DNA from 3 places in the Thioalkalivibrio sp. K90mix genome. Region 2 is predicted to be linked to each of the others. Evidence: predicted binding sites of a transcription regulator. Region 2 holds the regulator's gene; each other region holds the start of a gene.
What was found. The regulator FliA, encoded in region 2, starts transcription of late flagellar genes. The targets are predictions, from matches to a motif close to GCTAAAGTTNNNNNNNNNNCNGCCGATA.
Positions count from the first base shown of each region.

Region 1: a site for FliA is predicted at 2,460-2,487, ahead of TK90_RS07050 (flagellin). Genes of this name have one in related genera too.
Region 3: a site for FliA is predicted at 5,690-5,717, ahead of TK90_RS07275 (flagellin). Genes of this name have one in related genera too.

Region 1 covers NC_013889.1:1,487,021-1,493,920, reverse strand. Annotated here, with positions in the region: gene TK90_RS07060 (PAS domain-containing methyl-accepting chemotaxis protein) at 1-234, opposite strand, end outside; gene TK90_RS07055 (hypothetical protein) at 476-1,234, shown strand; gene TK90_RS07050 (flagellin) at 1,252-2,379, opposite strand; gene TK90_RS07045 (hypothetical protein) at 2,587-3,264, shown strand; gene TK90_RS07040 (MliC family protein) at 3,206-3,583, opposite strand; gene TK90_RS07035 (hypothetical protein) at 3,714-4,337, shown strand; gene TK90_RS07030 (L-lactate permease) at 4,410-5,945, shown strand; partial or broken gene TK90_RS15450 (hypothetical protein) at 5,967-6,092, opposite strand; partial or broken gene TK90_RS07020 (IS3 family transposase) at 6,145-6,900, shown strand, end outside.
Region 2 covers NC_013889.1:1,246,410-1,253,309, forward strand. Annotated here, with positions in the region: gene flhA (flagellar biosynthesis protein FlhA) at 1-2,076, shown strand, start outside; partial or broken gene flhF (flagellar biosynthesis protein FlhF) at 2,155-3,226, shown strand; gene TK90_RS05900 (MinD/ParA family protein) at 3,386-4,210, shown strand; gene TK90_RS05905 (RNA polymerase sigma factor FliA) at 4,207-4,968, shown strand; gene cheY (chemotaxis response regulator CheY) at 5,028-5,408, shown strand; gene TK90_RS05915 (protein phosphatase CheZ) at 5,511-6,287, shown strand; gene TK90_RS05920 (chemotaxis protein CheA) at 6,367-6,900, shown strand, end outside.
Region 3 covers NC_013889.1:1,536,814-1,543,713, forward strand. Annotated here, with positions in the region: gene trxB (thioredoxin-disulfide reductase) at 1-182, shown strand, start outside; gene TK90_RS07255 (GNAT family N-acetyltransferase) at 186-1,421, shown strand; gene TK90_RS07260 (flagellar protein FliT) at 1,813-2,196, opposite strand; gene fliS (flagellar export chaperone FliS) at 2,246-2,659, opposite strand; gene fliD (flagellar filament capping protein FliD) at 2,683-4,041, opposite strand; gene TK90_RS07275 (flagellin) at 4,298-5,611, opposite strand; gene TK90_RS15505 (flagellar protein FlaG) at 5,873-6,304, opposite strand; gene TK90_RS07285 (flagellin) at 6,379-6,900, opposite strand, start outside.

The DNA.
Region 1 (6,900 bases), 240 kb from region 2:
GGAGCGAACATAGGCCGGGTCGCAGAACATCCGATGGTGCTGGCCGATCACATCCTCGCGGGGGTGACCGACGGTCTCGAGGAAGTGCGAGTTGGCGTCGAGCACCGTACCGTTCGGCGCAAATTCGATATAGGCGACGGCATCGCGGACGGCCGCGAGTATCGCCGTGGCGTCGTCGCGGGAAACCGCAAGGGGTGCCCCCTGGGTGGGGAGCCGGGTGGCATTTGCACACATGGGCACATCCTGAGCGGTTGGTTGATGACGCCCTATTGAACTCCATGTACATACATTGTACAAGATCTGTACATAAAGAAAGTTCGAGGGTGCAGAAATGGAGAAAAAGAACAAGACCACATTGCCGGTGTACCGTGCGAGCGCATGGGTAGCGCCGCTGCTGGTTTTTTCTGTACTGCTGCTGGCGGGTTGCGCCACTACCTTCCCGGATCCTGATGACGACCGGGCTTTCGCGGACGGGATGACGGCCCAGGAACTGTTCGACCGGACCATGGCCGCTCACGGCGGGGACCTTCGCGAGTACGACGGCGACCTGAACCAGGCTACGGACGGGGAGTGGGGGCGAATGGTGCAGCGCGTGCAGCCGCTGGTGGCGGATGGTGGGTACCGTGGCCAGGGCGAGGAGCGCTACCGCCCGGCGGACGAGCTGTATGCGGTGCATTACACGGGGCCGGAGGGCACCAAGACGGTCATCCGCCAGCGTGACGAGATTCGCGTGTACTACAACGGCGAACGCAGCGAAGACGAGGACCGGATTCGTGCCACGGCGATGACGACCGATGCCGGCAAGCTGTTCCACTATGGGCCGACCTTCGTGAAACACCGGGCGACATCGATGACGCGGCTGGAAGATCGCCGTGAGGGTGGCGTGGACTACCGTCGCGTGCTGGCCACGATCCAGCCCGGTTTCGGCAAGGCCGACGAAGACCAGGTGGTGATGTGGATCCACCCCGAAACGGATCGCCTCTACCGGGTGCACATCACCCTGACCGGCTTCGAGCCGACCCGGAATGCCCATGTCGATACCACCTTCCTGGAGTACGAGGAGGTCGGACCGTATACGCTGCCATCGCGCTTCGAGGAGCGCGTGCTCGGGCCGATTCGGCTGTTTGTGCACGAATGGTGGGTGACGGGTCGTGACCAGGACCGTGGCTGGACCGACGATGATGTCCGGGGGGCGGAGTTCTCCGGCGCGGCTGCGCGGCCGGCAGGAGAGTAGGGACGCCTCGCCCCTGGTTACTGGAGCAGGCGCAGGAAGGTCTGCGGTAGCGCGTTGGCCTGAACGAGCACGGCGACTCCGGCCTGTTGCAGGATCTGGGCGCGCACGAGGCGGGTGACCTCGGCCGCGTAATCGGCATCCAGGATACGGCTGCGGGCGGCCGCCAGGTTGTCACTGGTAATGCCCAGGTTGGTAATCGTCGACTCGAAGCGGTTCTGGATGGCCCCGAACTGGCTGCGCCGCGCGTTGACCGCGTCCAGTGCGGCATCCAGACGTGAGAGGGCATCGCTGGCCCCTTGGCGCGTGGTCAGGTCGACATCGTTCAGGCTCCCCCCGGTTTCGGTGGTGGCCGGCAGCCCGAGCGTGTCGATGGCGGTCTCACCCGAGATCGTCAGGGTCTCGCGGGCGATCAGATTCAGCCGGCCGTCGTCGGTCAGGACCGCGCGTCCGGTGGATCCGAGGGCGCGGTCGATCGCGGCCGTCAGTTCCTGGGGCGTGCGATAGTGGCCTGCAGGGATCTCCACCGGGTCGCGCTCGCCCACACGGATGAAGAAATCCTGATCCACCTCCAGCGGATCGCTGGCGAAGGCGGCCTCCAGTTCGCCGGAATAGGCGCTGGCAATGGCACCCACGAAGCGGTTGCGCATGCTGTCGCCGAGGTCGATGGCGAGCGTCTGCCCGGCATTGGGGCCGATCTGGAAGAAAGCGGTGCCCATGGATCCGTCCAGCAGTGAACGGCCGTTAAAGGTTGTCTGGGTCGCGATACGGTCGTTCTCGGCCAGGAGCTGGCGAACCTCGCGGTCGATGGCGCCACGATCCGAGGCCGACAGGGTGGCGTTGGCCGCCTGTACCGCCAGCTGGCGGATACGTTGCAGGTTGCCGGTCATGGAGCCCAGGGCGCCCTCGGCGGTCTGGGCCAGCGAGATGCCGTCCTGCGCGTTGCGCATGGCCTGGTTCAGGCCGCGGATCTGGGTTGTGAAGCGTTCGGAGATGGCCAGCCCGGCGGCGTCGTCGCGCGCCGAATTGATGCGCTGGCCCGAAGCGAGGCGCTGAAAGGCCGTCTGCAGGGCGGCCTGCGACTGGCGCAGGTGGCGCTGGGCATTGAGCGACAGGAGGTTGGTGGCAACACTCAGCACCTGGGCCATTTTGTCGGGTCTCGCGCGCCACAAGGGCGATCCGGCGAAGGGCCAGATTCCGCAGCCGGAAGTTCCCGTCTACAGCTGCTTAACGGCCGCGTTTGAGGAAACTTGAGGGCAGGGGTTCCGGTTAGATACGCCAGGTGGTGGGCCCTGGCGTGCACATCGGCGCGTGTTTGCTTAGGCTGCGCCGATTGGACTGGATTGGAGAAGGGTATGGCCGATACGCAACCCGAACGCAGGCATTCGCTGTTCTGGCGCACGCTGATCGCGATCCTGCTCGGGGTCGGGCTGGGGATCGTCTGGCTGTATGTGACCGCCCTGCTGGGGCTCGGCGGCGGGATCGACTTCATGCCCGGACCGTTGGCCCGGACCTTCGAGTGGGGTACGCCGCTGTTGCTGCTGGGCGGTGTCGTCGGGTTTGCGCTGGGCTGGCGGCGGGTGGCGGCTACGCTGTTCGGCCTGGCGGGGGTACTGCTGCTGGCGGCCCTGGCCTTCGAGGGGGCACGTGTGATCCTGCAGGACCCCGAGGCGCGCAGCTACGAGCACCAAATGGCGCAAACGGCGCGGGAAGGGGCGCTGCAGATCGCCGAGTGCGACAACGGCGAGACGCTACTGGTGCGCGAGGACCGAGTGACGTCGGAGGGGGTCGCCGTACTGCAGATCCAGCGCATCCATGTGGATGGGCGTCTGGACCCGGAGTTGCTGGCGAGCACGGGAGTAGGGTTTACGCCGACTATTAGCGAGGGCATGCGACCGTATCTCGATGGCTCGGTCGAATGTGGCCTGGAAGGCTTTTCCAGTGCTGGCGAGGTGCTTGGCCGGTTGGAGGCGTTTATTCAGGAACATCTGCCGCGGCACTCCAGTGCCGTGGCGCCGGTGGAGCCGGAGTAGCTGCATCGGCATTGGGCTGGCGAACGCGGCAAGTCCAGTAGATACCGTGGAATTCGAGCATGGCGGCTTCGCCCTTGGTCCAGAACACGATCTGCTCGCCGGGGTTGGCGTAGCGCGCCCCGGAGGCCACCTCGGTCGCCTGTAATACGGCCCTGGAGCGGCCAAAACGCAACTCGGCCTCGTTGCCACTGAAGCTCGCCATCAGGTTCGGGCCACGGTCACAGCTGTAGGGCACATCGCGTGCCTGTTCAGCGGTCGGGGGCAGGGTGCCGCAGGCCGCCAGTGCCAGCGTGGCGCTGATGACAATCCAGGTTCTCACGCGCCGGTGCTCCCGCGGGAAGAATGGACTTTTCATCATACGCGTAACAGGCTGGCGCACGTGAAGGAACACTGTGACTCCGGGTTCGAACCGTTATAGTGAGGGCCCGGCCCCGTCAGGCGATTACGCTTTGTTTCCTCGCTGGTTTCTGGTTGTCTACCTGCTGTTTGTCTGCGTCCTGGTGCCGGTCTACGCGGTCCAGTATGGCTGGCTCAATTTCCTCTGGCTGTCCAATCTCGCGCTGATCGCCGGGTGCGCGGCGGCGTGGCTGGAGAGCCGGCGTCTGGCGAGCATGCTGGCGGTAGGCGTGGTGCTGCTGGAGATGGGGTGGGTGATCGACTTCCTGCTGGGGCTTGTGTTGCTGGGCAACCCGCCCTTCGGCTTTGTCGCCTACATGTTCGATCCGGAGATTCCGCTCTACCTGCGGCTGTTTTCCCTTTACCACCTGCCGCTGCCCTTTGTCCTGCTGTGGATGGTCTGGCGCCTGGGGTACGACCCGCTGGCGGGGCGTTTGTGGATACTGGTGGGCTGGGCCGTCTTGCTGGTGTCGTACCTTCTCTCGACCCCTGAGGCGAACGTGAACTGGGTGCTTGGACCGTGGGCGCGCCCTCAGGAGCTGGTGCATCCGTACGTGTGGCTCGCAGCCCTGATGGCCGGCTGCGCCCTGGTCTGGTGGCTGAGCCATCGCATGCTGTGGTGGGGCATGGGTCGTTTCGGGCATGTTCATCCGCGCCGGGAAGATGAGCGCGGTTGATCTGACGCAGTGGGCCCCGGCCCGGGACAGGCGATACTCTCCCGGGAACGCTTTTTCGAGGATCGCGCGCGCATGACGCTTTTCTGGGTGGCCCTGGTGCCGTTCGTGGTGCTGTTTGTCTGGCTGGTGCCGCTGCGTCGGCCGGCCTACGAGGCCGCGCCACTGGCGTATCTGGCGACACTGATCATTGCCCTGTGGGTCTGGCAGATGCCGGGGGCCGTGCTGGGTGCCAGCCTGCTGGATGCGGGGGTGGTGTTTGTCGAGGTCATGCTGATCGTGGCCGTCGCGCTGTTGGTGCTGAACGTGATGATCGCGACGGGCCACATGGATGCGATCCAGTCGGTGATCGCCAGTGTGTCGCGCGACCCGCGCGTGCTGGCGATGTTGCTGGGGTGGGGCCTGGTCGGATTCGTGGAGGGTATCGCCGGGTTCGGGACCCCGGCCGTGCTGGCCGCACCGCTGCTCGTCTATTTCGGGATGAAGCCACTGAAGGCCGTGGCGATCGCGCTGATCGGCAACAGCACGGCCGTGCCGTTTGGCGCGGCGGGCACTCCCGTGGTGATCGGCTTCGCGGGGCTGGGGCTGGACGATGCGGTGGTGCAGGAGGCGGTGGTTCGCACGGCATTCATTCTGGCGCTGCTGGCCGTTTTTATCACCACCTTCATGATCTGGGTCACCACGCTGGGCGAAGAGAAGGGGCGTTTTCGCGAGTTTGTGCCGTTCGCGGTGCTCTCCGCACTCGCGTTCGGTATTCCGTATGCCCTGGTGGCGTGGCTGATTGGCCCGGAACTGCCCTCGATCGTGGGGGGCATCGTCGCGATGGGGGTCATCGCGCTGGCAGCGCACAAGGGCTTTCTGCTTCCCGCTGGGCAGCGCAGCGCCGAGGCCGATCCTGCCCCGATCGGGCGCGTGCTGCTCGCCTTCGTGCCGTTTGCCGTGATGTCGGTGTCACTGATCGCTTCGCGCACGGTGATGCCGCTGCGCGAGGCCCTGCAATCGGTGCGCTGGTCGCTGGGCGAGTTTCAGGGGGTGGAGCTGGGGCAGAGCCTGGCCCCGCTGTACACGCCTTATTTCTACTTTGCCCTGGCGCTGGTCACCGCGCTGATCTTGTTTCGCGTGGGGCGCGCCGCGCTGGGCGAGGCCGTGGTGGCCACCGGGCGCAAGCTGCGGGTGGCCGCGATTGTGCTGATCTTCATCATCGCGCTCACCCAGGTCCTGCTGATGTCCGAGCTTAACGCGGCGGGGCTGCCCTCGATGCCTCAGGTACTGGGGCAGGGCCTGGCGGAGTGGCTGGGGGGTACGTTCGTGCTGTTCAGCGGATTCCTGGGGGCGCTGGGGTCGTTCATGACCGGAAGCGCGACGGTCTCCAATCTGCTCTTTGCTCGTCTGCAGGCGGATACCGCGGAGGCGTTGGCGTTGTCGTTACCGTCGATTCTCGCCCTGCAGTTGATCGGCTCAGGTGTGGGCAACATGATCTCTTTGCACAACATCGCGATGGCGGCCGCCGCCTGCGGCCTCCAGGCGCGCGAAGGGCAGGTGGTGCGGGAGACGATTGTGCCCGTGGTCGTGGTCTGTCTCGGGGCCGGGTTGCTGGCTTTTGTCTGGTAAGCCTCCGGCCCCGAGTACGGTTCAAAAGTTGTAGCCAAGCCCCAGGGTGTACGCGAATGCGCCGTCGCGGAAGGCATCTTCGGCATCGCTCGAGCGGCGGAAGAACCACTGGTATTCCACGCGGCCCAGCACGTTGAAGTGGTCCAATGACAGCGGACACCCCAGTTAAGCCACACTAGATGGGTAACTGGAGGTGAATGTGAGCAAGCAGAGACGAGCGCGATACAGCCGGGAGTTCAAGGCCAACGCGATTGCGATGGTCGAGAGCCAGGGCTATGGCTGCACGGAGGCGGCCCGGCGGCTCGGGATCAACCGGAGCATGCTGTCCCGCTGGCAGCGTGAGGCGCGGCGCAAGGCGGCCGGCGAAGCCGTTACTGAGCCGGCCTCGAACGGTCAGGAACAGGAGTTGCGGCGGCTGCGCGAGGAGAATCGGCGGCTGCGGGAAGAGCGGGCCATCTTAAAAAAGGCGGCGGCCTTCTTCGCCAACGAGTCGGACTGAGATATCGGTTCATTGAGGCGGAGAAGGCGAACCATGCGGTGACCCTGCTGTGCCGGACCCTGCGGGTCTCCCGGAGTGGATTCTACCAATGGCGCCAGCGCGAGGATGCGGCTGATCCGATCCATGCCGAGCTGCTGTGGCATGTGCGTTCGGTGGACCAGCACTTACGCCACCGAGCGGGGAGCCGCCGGATGGCATATGAGCTGCGCCAACGGGACTTTGCCGTGGGACGGCACCGGGCTCGGAGCCTGATGCGGGAAGCCGGTCTCGAGTGTCAGCAGCGCCGTCGGCGGTGGATCTCGACGACCGACAGTCAGCACCGCTTACCGGTGGCCCCGAACGTGCTGCGGCGCCAGTTCCGGGCTGAAGGGCCCAACGAGATCTGGGTGGCCGATATCACGGCGCTGTGGACCTTCGAAGGCTGGGTCTATCTGGCGGCGATCCTGGACCTGTATG
Region 2 (6,900 bases):
TGGGGCCTGGGGGCGCCGATCCTGTTGATCGCGATGCTCTCGATGATGGTGCTGCCGCTGCCGCCCATCGCCCTGGACGTCCTGTTTACCTTCAATATCGCGCTGTCGCTGGTCGTGATCATGGTCGCGGTCTACACGCCGCGCCCGCTCGAGTTCGCGGTGTTCCCGACGGTGCTGCTGGTCGCCACATTGCTGCGGCTGGCGCTGAACGTGGCCTCCACGCGCGTGATCCTGCTGGAGGGTCACACCGGTACCGATGCGGCCGGGCAGGTGATCCAGGCCTTCGGCGATTTCGTCGTGGGGGGCAACTACACCGTGGGTCTGGTGGTGTTTGCCATCCTGATCATCATCAACTTCGTGGTGGTGACCAAGGGCGCCGGGCGCGTCTCCGAGGTCAGCGCCCGGTTCACCCTGGATTCCATGCCCGGCAAGCAGATGGCGATCGACGCCGATCTGAACGCCGGCCTGCTGACCCAGGAAGAGGCGCGCAAGCGCCGCGAGGAGATCGCCAGCGAGGCCGACTTCTACGGTTCGATGGACGGTGCCTCGAAATTCGTGCGCGGCGATGCGATCGCCGGGATCCTGATCCTGTTCGTGAACATCATTGGCGGGCTGACCATCGGCACGCTGCAACACGGCATGTCGATGGGCGACGCCGCGACCAACTACGTGCTGCTGACGATTGGCGATGGCCTGGTCGCGCAGATCCCGTCGCTGGTGCTGTCCTCGGCCACGGCGATCATCGTGACGCGCGTCTCCAGCACCCAGGATATGGGCCAGCAGGTCTTTGGCCAGATGTTCTCCAACCCGCGCGTGCTGTACGTGGCCGGTGGCGTGATCGCCGTGCTCGGGCTCGTGCCGGGCATGCCCAATGCGGTCTTCCTGGGCCTGGCCTCGCTGGCCATCGGCTCGGCCTACCTGATGCAGCGGCGCGAACGCGAACAGACCGTGGAGGTGGAGCGTGTGCCCGACGAATCGGCGGAGACCAGTCCGGAAAATCGCGACCTCACCTGGGACGATGTGCCGCCGATCGACCTGGTGTCCCTGGAGGTCGGGTATCGCCTGATCCCGCTGGTGGATCGCACCCAGGATGGCCAGCTGATGGGGCGGATCAAGGGTGTGCGCCGCAAGCTCTCCCAGGAGCTGGGTTTTCTCCTGCAGCCGGTCCATATCCGCGACAACCTGGAACTGAGTCCGAATGCCTATCGCATCTCACTGCTGGGTGTCACGGTGGCGGAGGCCGAGGTCTTCCCGGATCGCGAGCTGGCGATCAATCCGGGCGAGGTGTTCGGCACCGTGCCGGGCACGCCGACCAAGGACCCGACCTTCAACCTTGACGCTCTGTGGATCGACCCGGCCGATCGTGATCAGGCGCAGGGCGCCGGCTACACCGTGGTCGATTGCTCCACCGTGATCGCCACGCATCTGTCGCAGGTGTTCCGCGAGAACGCCCATCGCCTGATTGGTCACGAAGAGGCCCAGCACCTGCTGGACCAGTTGGCGCGGCATTCGCCGAAGCTGGTCGAGAACCTGGTGCCGAAGACGCTCTCGCTGTCGGTGATCCTGAAGGTGCTGCAGAACCTGCTGGCCGAGCAGGTCTCGATTCGCGATCTGCGCACGATCGCCGAAACCCTGGCAGAGGAGGGTGTGAAGAGTCAGGATCCCGGCGTTTTGACCGCGGCCGTGCGGGTCTCGCTGTCGCGTTCGATCGTGCAGGACCTTGTGGGACCGGACGATGAGCTGCCTTTGATTGCCCTCGACCCATCGTTGGAACAGCTTTTGCATAAGTCCCTTCAGGGCAGTAATGGCGAGACCGTGGGGCTGGAGCCGGGCCTGGCGGAACGCCTGCAGCGCTCGGTGTCCGAGGCGGCTCAGCGCCAGGAGGCCAGCGGGCAGCCGGCCATCCTGGTGGTGGCCCCGGAGATCCGCTCCTGGATTGCCGGGTGGCTCCGTGGAGCCGTGCGCAGCCTGGCGGTGCTGGCCTTTACCGAGATCCCCGATAACCGGCGGATCCGCGTGGTGGCCACGGTGGGCCAGGAAGACTCGGCCCGGCAGGCAGCCCCCACGAGTGCCTGAGACGAACAGTAGCGATCGGGTCCGCCAGGGCTAAACGGGAGAACAGCGATGAATGTGAGACGGTACCGGGCACGCGACATGCGCGATGCGATGCGGCAAGTGCGTGAACAGCAGGGCGAGGATGCCGTGATCCTGTCGAGCCGCCGTGTCGATGGCTGGCTGGAGGTCGTCGCGGCGCTGGAAGATGGGGATGCGGGTGTCCCGGAGCGCGAGCAGCAGGCCGCGGTGAACGCGGTCCATACCCCGCGCGAGGCGCACCCATCCGCGTCGCGGCCGAGCCCGGGCTCGGCCTGGCCCGCGGACCCCGAGCTTGCCGCGATGCGCCAGGAACTGCGGGATCTGCGCAGCCTGCTCACTCGCCAGCACAGCGACAACGAGGCCGCGCAGTGGGCGGCGCGGCACCCGCTGGCGGCGGAGTGCAAGTCTCGTCTGATGGACCGGGGGTTCAGCGAGTCACTGGCGCGCAGTCTCGCCGGGAGTATTCTCGACGACAGCACCGTGGAACAGGCCTGGGAGCGGCTGCGTGCACGCCTGTCCGGGGCGATTGCCACCCGGCATCCGGATATCCTGGACGAGGGTGGTGTGCTGGCCCTGGTGGGCCCCACGGGCGTGGGCAAGACCACCACGCTCGCACGCATTGCCCTGCGTCAAATCCGTCGTATGGGTGCGGATTCGGTTACGCTGGTCACACTGGATACCCAGCGCATTGGGGCCACGCGCCAACTGCAGGCATTCGCGCAGATGGCGGGCGTGTCATTGCGGGTGTTGCAGAACCCGCGCGAGTTGCGGGATATGGCTGCGCGGGCCGAGGATGGGCATCTAATCCTGGCCGACACTGCCGGGCAGGCGCCGTCGGTGGTGGGTGACGAGTCCCTGTTTGCCGGCTGGCCGGACCGCGTGCGCTGCGAGAGCTGGCTGGTCGTCTCCGCGACGACCCAGGCCTCGGCGCTGCGGCGGGTGCTGGACGCCTTCCGCAAGACAGAGCCGGCGGCGCTGGTACTGACTAAACTCGATGAAGCCGAACAGTTGGGGGAGACTTTGTCGGTATTGCTCGATCAACACCTGGGTCTCACGTTTGTCAGCGATGGGCAGCGGATTGCCGAAGACTTCCACCGGGTCGAAACGGGCGATCTGACCCGGCGGGCGCTCGGCGAAGAACGCAACCCCGCGCGTCGATCCTCCCGCGACGAACGATGGACCGATGCAAGCCTGGCGGAGTTCTCGAATGCCAGCCGCAGTGCGCCGTCGCCGCGCCGTACTCAGGATGCGGGCGTTCTGGAGATGATCCATCCGGTGGGGAAAGGACGCTATGCCACGCACTAATCAGCCGTTGAAGGTCATTGCGGTGGCCTCTGGGAAGGGAGGCGTCGGCAAGACCAACGTGTCGGTCAACCTGTCGGTAGCGCTCGCGCGGCTGGGGCGCGAGGTCATGTTGTTTGATGCCGATCTGGGGCTGGCCAATGCCGACGTGCTGCTCGGGCTGCGACCCGAGCGTACCCTGCATGACCTGGTGACCGGGCAGGTGGACGACCTCCAGGATGTCCTGATTGAGGGCCCGGACGGAATCAAGGTCATACCGTCGGCTTCGGGGATCGCTGCGATGGCGAATCTCACTCAACTAGAGCACAACGGTCTGATCCAGGCATTCAGCGCGTATTCCAAGCCGCTGGATGTGCTGGTGGTGGATACGGCAGCCGGGCTGCAGGAATCCGTGACGACCTTCTGCCGGGCGGTCCAGGAGACCCTGATCGTCGTCTGCGACGAGCCGGCGTCCATCACCGATGCCTATGCGCTGATCAAGGTACTGCACCGCGATCATGGCATGCGGCGTTTCCGGCTGGTCACGAACATGGTCCAGGACCGCGCGGGGGCCGAGCGTTTGTTGCAGAAACTCACCACGGTTTGCGACAACTACCTGCCGGAGGTGATCCTGGATCTCGCCGGTTACATCCCGATGGACGAGAATCTGCGCAAGGCCGTACAGAAACGTGCGCCGGTCGTGCAGCAGTATCCGGGCAGTCCGGCGGCCAAGGCCTTTGCCGAGCTCGCCCGTACGGTGGACCGCTGGCCGGTGGCCCGTGGTGCCGACGGTGGTGTCGGGTTTTTCGTCGAACGGATGTTGCAGAGCGCATGATGTCGCCGCGTAATCGCCTCCCCGGATACGAGAGCGTGGCCGCGACAGGCCACGAGCAGCGCGTTGCGGAGCATATCGAGCTGGTGCATCGCATCGCGCATCATCTGATGGCGCGTCTGCCTTCCTCGGTCCAGGTCGATGACCTGATCCAGGCCGGCATGATCGGCCTGCTGGAGGCCGCGCGGCAATTCGAAGGCGGGCAGGGTGCCACGTTTGCGACCTATGCCGGGATTCGGATCCGTGGCGCGATGATCGACGAATTACGCCGCAGTGACTGGACGCCGAGATCGGTACACCGCAACAGCCGCAAGATCGCCGAGGCGATCCAGACGGTCGAAGCCAGAGAGGGGCGCGCGGCGCGCGGGGTCGAAGTGGCCGAGGAACTCGAGGTGCCGATCGACGAGTACTACTCGATGCTGCAGGACCATGCCGGCGCCCATCTGTTCGCGCTGGACGACCTGGGCGGCACCGATGGTGATGCGGACCGGGTGATCGAGGGGCAGGAGGCCTCGCCCTCGCGCACAATCGAGGCTGGAGAATTTCGCGAGGAGCTGGCCGCCGCGCTGGGCGATTTGCCCGAACGCGAACGTCTGGTGCTGTCGCTTTATTACATCGAGGAGCTCAACCTGCGCGAGATTGGCGCGGTGCTGGGGGTGACCGAGTCGCGCGTCAGCCAGATCCGCAGTCAGGCCGTCATCCGACTGCGCGCGCGCCTGGGTTCCTGGCTCGAAGACGGCGAGGCTTTGCAGTTATTCTGAGGGCCGCGCTCTAGTACTCACATGAATCATTTATCCCGGAGTGACCTGTGGACAAGGGAATGAAAATTCTCATCGTGGATGACTTCTCCACGATGCGACGGATCATCAAGAACCTCTTGCGTGATCTTGGCTTCAACAACACGCAAGAGGCCGATGACGGCAGCACGGCACTGCCGATGCTCCAGAACGGCGACTTCGATTTTCTGATCACCGACTGGAACATGCCCAACATGCCGGGCATCGACCTGCTGCGGGCGGTTCGGGCCGACGAGAAGCTGAAGACGATGCCAGTGCTGATGGTGACGGCGGAGGCCAAGCGTGATCAGATCGTCGAGGCGGCCGAGGCGGGCGTGAACGGCTACGTGGTGAAGCCCTTTACCGCGGAAACCCTCAAGGAAAAGATCGACAAAATATTCGAACGCATTGAAGCGCAAGGTTAACTTGGGTTTCGGTGTCGACATCTCCTGGTCCGCGACAATGCATGGCCGGGGGATTGATTCCGGGCATCACGTTCGGGATGGGGAGCGAGCAAGGGGCTTTGGATGACAGACCAAGAACAATCGATCGGTGAGCAGCAGATCGCTCGCGCGCGGGAGCTCGTGCAGGTTCTGGAGGCAGGGGACGAGGTGGCCGCGCGCGCGTTGATCCAGGAGCTGGCGCGTCCCTACGACCGCGAACTCTTCGACGAACTCGGAAAGCTCACGCGCGACCTGCACGAGGCCTTGCAAAGCTTCCGCGGGGATTCGCGGCTGGTGGAGCTGACCCAGGCCGAGATCCCGGATGCCCGTGAGCGTCTCAATTATGTGGTCACGATGACCGAGAAGGCCGCCCACGAGACCCTGACCGCCATCGAGACGAGTCTGCCGATTGCCGAGTCGTTCAGCCAGCAGGCCGGCGAACTGACGGCGAAGTGGACTCGTTTCCGAAATCGGCAACTCTCGGTCGATGAGTTCCGGGAGTTTGCCCGCGAGCTGGATGCGTTTTTTGCGCAGGCCAACGACGACACCGAAGAGCTGCGGCGCTTGCTGTCGGAAGTACTGATGGCGCAGAGCTACCAGGATATTACCGGGCAGGTGATCCGGCGCGTCATCCAGCTCGTGACGGACCTGGAGGAGAACCTGGTCTCGCTCATTCGACTGTCCAGCGGGCGCATGGAGACCATCGAGGCCGCCGAGAAGACGCTCGACGATGATACCGAGCGGCGCGAGGGCGATCGGCGCGGACACGGACCAGCAGTGCCAAAGACTCAAGATTCCGGCCAGGATGTCGTTCAAGGACAAGACGAGGTGGACGATCTGTTGTCCAGTCTGGGCTTCTAGGCAGCCCGCTGATTCCTGAATCAGCGGCTTCCCGGCGCCCATCCCTTAACGGCAAGCCTCACCGGAACGGAGAGACCGAATGGCCATCGACCCCAACGACGAAATCCTTCAGGACTTCCTGATCGAGGCCGGGGAACTGCTCGAAGGACTCAACGAGCAGCTGATCGACCTGGAACAGCATCCCGATGACCGGGATCTGTTGAACGCGGTATTCCGCAGCTTTCACACGATCAAGGGTGGCGCGGGCTTTCTGAGCCTGGATCCGCTGGTGACCGTCTGCCATCACGCAGAGGACGTGTTTAATCTCCTGCGCAACGGGGAGCGTCAGGTCGACGGTCACCTGATGGATACCATGCTGCGGGTCCTCGATACGCTGAACGTGATGTTTGGCGACCTCCGCTCCGGGGTCGATCCGACGCCCGCGGAGGCTGATCTGGTCGAAGACCTGCGGCGGATGGCGAAGAACGAAGACGTGGCCGGCAATTCCGAACCCGACGCAGTCGCGACGCCCGACGAGTCCCCCGAGCCGGAGCCGGAACCGGCACCCCCCGCGGAGGTGGAAACGACCGCGATGGCCGCGGGCGACGCTGCGGGGGAAGACTCGGGATTGGTC
Region 3 (6,900 bases), 290 kb from region 2:
TGGAAGGCGGCTATATCAAGGTACAAAGCGGGCTGGAAGGCAACGCTACCGCGACCTCCGTGCCGGGCGTGTTCGCCGCCGGCGACGTGATGGACCATGTCTACCGCCAGGCGGTGACCTCTGCCGGCACCGGCTGCATGGCCGCACTGGACGCGGAGAAATACCTCGAAGAGAACGGCTGAGTCGTGAGCGCCGAGGGCGACACCCAGGCAACCCCGCCGGAAGACCACGCCGAGCGCATCGAGCTGCGCGATAGCCTGGCCGACGTGGACCCGGGAGCCTGGGATGCCCTGACCGGCGGCACCGAGCCGTTTTTGCGCCATGCCTTCCTGGAGGGCCTGGAGCGCCACGGCTGCCTGGGGCGGCAGTTCGGCTGGTTCCCGCAGCATGTGCTGATCTTTCGCGAGGATCAGCTTGTTGCGGCCGCACCCGCCTACGCCAAGACCAACAACTACGGCGAGTTCGTGTTCGACTTCGCCTGGGAGAGCGCGTGGAGCCGCCACGGGCTTAACTATTACCCCAAGCTGGTCGTCTCCGTGCCCTACACCCCGGCTACCGGGCCGCGCCTGCTGGTGCACCCGGAGGCGGCGGACTTCGATCACCTGCGCACCCTTCTCGTGCGCGCCCTCGCCACCCGCGGGCGCGAGCTGAACGCCTCCGGCGTAAACATCCTGTTCCCGAACGCCGACGATCTCGCCGTAACCCGCGAGCTGGGCCTGGCTGAGCGCATGGGCTGCCAGTACCACTGGACCAACGCCCCGGACGGGGGCTACAAGGACTTCGACGCCTTCCTCGGCGCGCTCAGCTCGAAAAAGCGCAAGAACATCAAGCGCGAACGCCGCCGCGTCGCCGAGGCCGGCATCGAGTTCCGCACCCTGACCGGGGCCACCGGATCGCCCGAGGACTGGGCACGCTTCCACCGCTTCTACGTCGACACCTTCGAAAAGCACATGGGCATCCCGACGCTGTCCGAGGCGTTCTTCGTGGAGACGGCGGCGGCGCTGGGCGATCAGGTGGTGCTGTTCGAGGCAAGACGCCCAGGCGATGCGGGGGACGACGAGACCATCGCCGCGGCGCTTTGCTATCGCAGCCACGACACCCTGTACGGGCGCTTCTGGGGCTGCACCGAGGAGCTGGCCGATCTGCACTTCGAGACCTGCTACTACCAGGGCATCGAGTTCTGCATCCGCGAGGGGCTGGCCCGCTTCGAGCCCGGCGCGCAGGGCGAGCACAAGATCCCGCGCGGCTTCCTGCCCACGCCCACCTGGTCCGCCCACCTGATCCTGACCGAAGGCTTCGACCAGCCCGTGCGCGACTTCTGCGAGCGCGAGGCCCAGCTGATGCGCACCCAGTGCGAACGCCTGCACGAACACTCGCCCTACCGGCAGGCCTCCCAACCAGACGATGCACCTCGCACCTGACCGATCTCCTTCCCCATCCGCCGGTGCCCGCGCGCTAACTACCAGCGCGGCACCACCCGTAGGAGCGGGCTCGCCCGCGAAGCCCCTGCCCGCGCTGGAGCCCGCCCCAGACCATTCGCCTGCAAGCAGGCTCCTACGGGGCTTGGCAAACCACCAGGGCCAGGGTATCCGTCATCCCCGCCGCAGCGGAGCGCCAGGATCTCCCGCGTCAGACAACCCCCAACGGTCTGCCCAGCGCCCGACACCAGAGGTGGCGGCTAACCGCTGTGCCTTTCCGGGTTGACACGAGATGAAAATTCTCGGGGGCCGAGAGTCGAAACGACTGCCGAGGAAATGATGGCGACGTGAGCCGGCCACATCCGGGACATCGGCGGCCGTCTGGAGCTGCGAATCAGCCGCCGGGCTTCATCGGACCGGAGCGCATGGAGTTGCGGCGGGTATTCTCGTAGGCGTTGGTGCCTTTCCGCCCCGCGCGCAGTTCGCGCAACTGGCGGCTGGCATCGCCGCGGCGTTCGGCCAGGATCGGGACGGTTTCTTCATAGAATGTCGAGAGGCGTTCCAGTGCGCTGCGCAGGGCTTCGCCCGTGTCATCACGCAACGGTACGGGCTCATCGCCAAAGGCACGCTCGACCAGCACACGCGCCTTCAGGTCCAGCTCTTCCAGGTGGTCCCAGTCTTCCTCGCGGATGGCCTGGTCCATCAGGCCGCGTACGGCTTCCACCGCATCCTCCAGCGTTGCACCGGAGTCGTCTTTACCCGCATCGTTGGTCGTCATAATCGGCGAACAACACCACGAGGCGATGGTGCCGTCAAGGAGGCGCGCCTCAACCCGCCTTGCGCTGGCGCTCCTCGGGTGGAATGTCGTCCCAGCCGGCCTTGATCTCGCGCAGCAGCTTGGCCACCTCGTCCAGCGCCGCCGGATCGTTCTGGGCGTTGCCTTCCAGCAGGCGACGGGTCATGTACGCATAGAGTGCATCCAGGTTCGCAGCCAGCTCCGGCCGATGCTTGTGATCCAGCATCGCCCTGAGTGATTCGACAATATCGATCGCCTTACCAATGCGTTCACCCTTGACCGCGACATTGCCCTGCTGCATCGCGCCCTTCGCCACCGCGATACGCTCCAGGGCCCCCTCGAACAGCATCTGAATCAGACGGTGAGGATCGGCCACCTGTGCCTCGGCCATCGGCCCCGCTTGCCGATACTGGTTGACTGCCCTGTTCATGCCCGGTCCGTACATTTCACTACCCCTGCTCGGTGAGGTTATCGGGATTGATTTCTGGCCAGCGGCGTGTTGGCCAATTGCGCCATCAGTTGATCGCCCGTGGCCTGCATTTGCGCCACCATGGAGTCCATCCGCGAAAACTGACGCACCCAATTCGCCTCAAGCCGCTCGATGCGGGCTTCCAGATCCTCGCGCTGGCGTTCGATTCGGCTGAGATCACTCTGCAGCCCGTCCTGCCGAACCTGTATCAGTCCATCGCGGCCGGTAAAGCTGTCCGTCACATCGCGCATCTGGCCCGCGATGTTGCGCACGGTGTCGGAGATATTTTCGAATCCGTCACGCTCCATGGCCTCACTGAAGCGAGTACTGTCAAAACTCAGCGTCCCATCCCGGTTGGAGATGATGCCGAGTTCGGCCAGCGTTTGATTGGATCCGCCAGCACCTTCCGCTGGCTGGATCAGGGCGTTGCCAAGACGGCTGCGAATCCCGCGCACCGTGCTGTCGCCCGTCAGCACGGCCGCCTCGTCCTCTTCGGGATCGTAAGCCGTGAGCTGGTTGGTCTGCCCGATGAGCGCGTTGTAGTTCTCCACGAAGCTCTGCAGCAGCGATTCCAGCTCGTCGCGATCCTCCGACACGGACACGGTTGTCGGGCCGCTGGAGACACCCGTCAGTTCGATCTCGAGCCCCTCGATCGTGTCGCTCAACGTGTTACTGGAGCTGGTGACGGTCAGTCCGTTGATGACGGCCTCCGCGTCCTGGGCCGCGCGGGTCTCGGTCAGGTTGCTGCTATCCAGTCGGCCCAGTCCACTGCCCTCGGGGTCTTCCGTCGCCGTGACGGAGATGGTGTTATCCGCTCCGGTCTCGTTCGCGCTCAGTACCAGGCGCGCACCGTTGCCGTCATTCACAATGGACGCGGTGACACCCGCTTCGGAGTCGTTAATCGCATTGCGAACATCGCGCAGGGTGGCGCCCTCTTCCACGTCAATAGTGACGGCATTCCCGTTGCCGACCTGGATCTGCAGCTGACCCGCGCCTACTTCGTCATCGGCGCTGTCGAAATCACCGGCAGCCGAGGCAACGATCTGAGATTGCGCGAGCTGATTGACCTCAAGCGAGAAATCACTGTTCTCGGCGTCCCCGGTCACCGTGACGTTCGCCACGCTGTCATCCGCCACCGAGGCCGATTGCGTAGGTTCGAAACCGGAAAGATCGCCCAGCACCGAACCCACCTGGTCCACACTGCTGGTCAGCTCGCCAAAGGCCGAAATCTGCGCGTCAATGCGCTCTTCGCGCTGGTTCAGGCGCTGTTCCTTGGGCTCGCGCTCGGCCGCTACGAGCTGCCCTACCAGCTGATTCAGGTCCAGTCCGGACCCTACGCCGAGAGAACTAATTGCCATGACGCGCCACCTCACCACGCCCCTGTTCGGGACTTTCGCATGCGTTCTAGCTGAGTATAACGACTGTTTCAGCGATTTCTTTAGCCAAGCCGCGCCGCTTCGTTCGTGAACCGGTTCACGCTTCGGCTTCAGTCTGGCGCAGCCGTAGCGAGTACCCAACCTGGCTTCACATGGTTCGGGATTGGATCCGCGCAATAAAAAAGGCGGGCAGCCCAAGGCCACCCGCCTTACATAAGGTCTTCTTGAAGACCCCGGCTTACTGCAGCAGTGCCAGCACGTTCTGCGACGTGGCGTTCGCCTGCGACAGTACGGAGGTCCCCGCCTGCTGCAGGATCTGGGCACGGGTCAGCTCCGCGGTTTCCTCGGCGAAGTCGGCATCCCGGATTCGGGATCGGGCCGCATCGAGGTTCTCCGAGGAGATCTCCAGGTTGGCGATGGTGTTTTCGAAACGCACCTGAATAGAGCCCAGGTCGGCTCGCAGGGAATTGACTTGGTCTAGGGCACCATCCACTACAGCCAGGGCTTCGGTGGCCCCCGAACGCGACGCGATATCCACATCTGTGAGATTCAAGGTCTGACCATCCACCGCAGCTCCATCACCATCAGAATCGAATAGCGTCACATCAGGATCGGTAGTGTCGCCTCCCTCTAGGGTCACACCGCCACCATCCACCGAAAACTCTGTGTCAAAGTTTCCGCGAATCGCGATCGTGGTTTCACCATCGTCATTGGTGACGAGTGCGGCACTCAGGCCCGCATCTCGCAATGCCGCCATGGCTTCTTCGTCATCAAGGTCTTCGCCAGAAACAAAACTCCCCACATTTTCATTGTCCGGATCCGGAGAAGCGATCGCCGCGTTAATTTCGCGAACTGCATCCTCCAGCGTATTAACCCCCATCCCTTCCAGGTCGACCTCCAGCTCAACCCCGAGATCGTTGTCCTCTCCTTCGCCAAGTACCCCTACCTGCTCCAAGTTGATCGTGATGTTGTTGATCTCTTCGATGCCCACATCATTAATCTGAGTCTGCGTGAGCCCTTCGCTACCCTCGGCGATCACTCGGCCCAATTCGGTCGCGCGAGCATCCGCACCGGACACCGCGATGTTCTGCCCCTGGTTAGCCCCGATCTGGAAGAAGATGTCGTTCAACGCCCCATCCAGGATGGCGTCGCCGTTGAACTCGGTCTCGTTGGCAACGCGGCTGATTTCGGCCACGAGCTGCTGGGCCTCGTTGTTCAGGGCCTCGCGGTCGGACGCGGAGTTGGAGTCGTTCGCCGCCTGTACGGACAGTTCACGGATCCGCTGCAGCGCATCGCCCACGGTACTCAGCGCACCTTCGGCGGTCTGCGAGAACGAGATACCGTCGTTGGCGTTGCGCACAGCCTGGTTCAGGCCGTTGATCTGCGTGCTGAAGCGCTCGGAGATGGCCAGACCGGCGGCATCGTCCTTTGCGCTGTTGATTCGCAGGCCCGAGGACAGCCGCTCGAGGCTCTGGCCCAGGGCACCCTGCGACTGGCTCAGATTGCGCTGAGCGTTCAGGGACAGGATGTTCGTGTTGATAACTTGGGACATGATTACGTCTCCTTACGGCATAGCTTTAGACCGCCTCGGGCGATCGCGATGGCGGCATTCAACCGCTCTCAGGCCCGTTAACGACAAGCTATCCGTGAGCTTTAACACGAATTTTCGATTTTCTTGCCATTGTGCCTATGTGGGTTCCGCAACGATTTCCTGTCGAGCCCCCACATCCGATGCACCCCCATATCGGCCGACAGAAAAAAGCCGGGACAAGCCCGGCCGAAAGTCACTGTGGTTGATAATGTGCCGGGTCGGTCAGGCCCGTTCCTCGACCCCCGTACCATCCAGGCCTTGCTGTTCCTGGAAATGACGAATCAGGGCCACCACTGCCTCCGGCGGAATCTGCCGGATCACCTCGTCCTGCTCGGCATCCTTGACCGTGATCACGGTCCGGCCGCTCGAATCATCCACGCTGAACTCCAGCGCACGCTTGGACGATTGCAGATAGGCGTTGATCGACTCCACGACCTGCTCCATGCCCTCCGACTCTCCCAAGTCCACAGACTGGGTCGATTCATCCAGCCCCCGTTCAGGAGTATCGGGGCTCGCCGGGACATCCCCGAAACTGGCATTCCGAGAACCCGCGGTATCGTTCAACCCTTTAGCAACCGGAATCGAGGCATCGCCCTGCCCCTGACGGGCAGGCTGAAACACCAATGAAGTGATACTGCCAATCGAATCACTCATCTTGCTTCCCTCGCCATCAAGGGCGGGTGACCGTCTGGCCACCCGCCCGTCTCATGGCCTTTTACCGGTTCAACTTACTGCAACAAGGCCAGCACGTTCTGCGACGTCGCGTTCGCCTGGGCCAGCACCGAGGTACCGGCCTGCTGCAGGATCTGCGCCCGGGTCAGCTCAGCCGTTTCGGAGGCAAAATCCGCATCCCGAATACGTGAGCGAGCCGACTCCAGATTCTCCGAGGACACCTGCAGGTTGGCAATGGTGTTTTCGAAGCGCACCTGGATCGAACCCAAGTCGGCCCGCAACGAATTGATCTGGTTCAGAGCCCCATCGACGATTGCAAGAGCCTCGGTAGCGCCACCCCGGCTGCCAATATCGACATCGGTAAGGTTCCGCGCCCGAGAGTCGACGGAAGTGGGGTCGGCGTCGTCTCCGTCTCCGAACAAAGTGACTTCTACTTCGTCGCCCAACTCGACCTTACCACCTTGAACCGAGAATGAGGTATCGAAGTTGCCACGAATGGCTATCGTGGTTTCACCATTGCTATTGGTGACCAGCGATGCACTGAGGCCGGCATCGCGAATCGCAGCGATCGCCGCGTC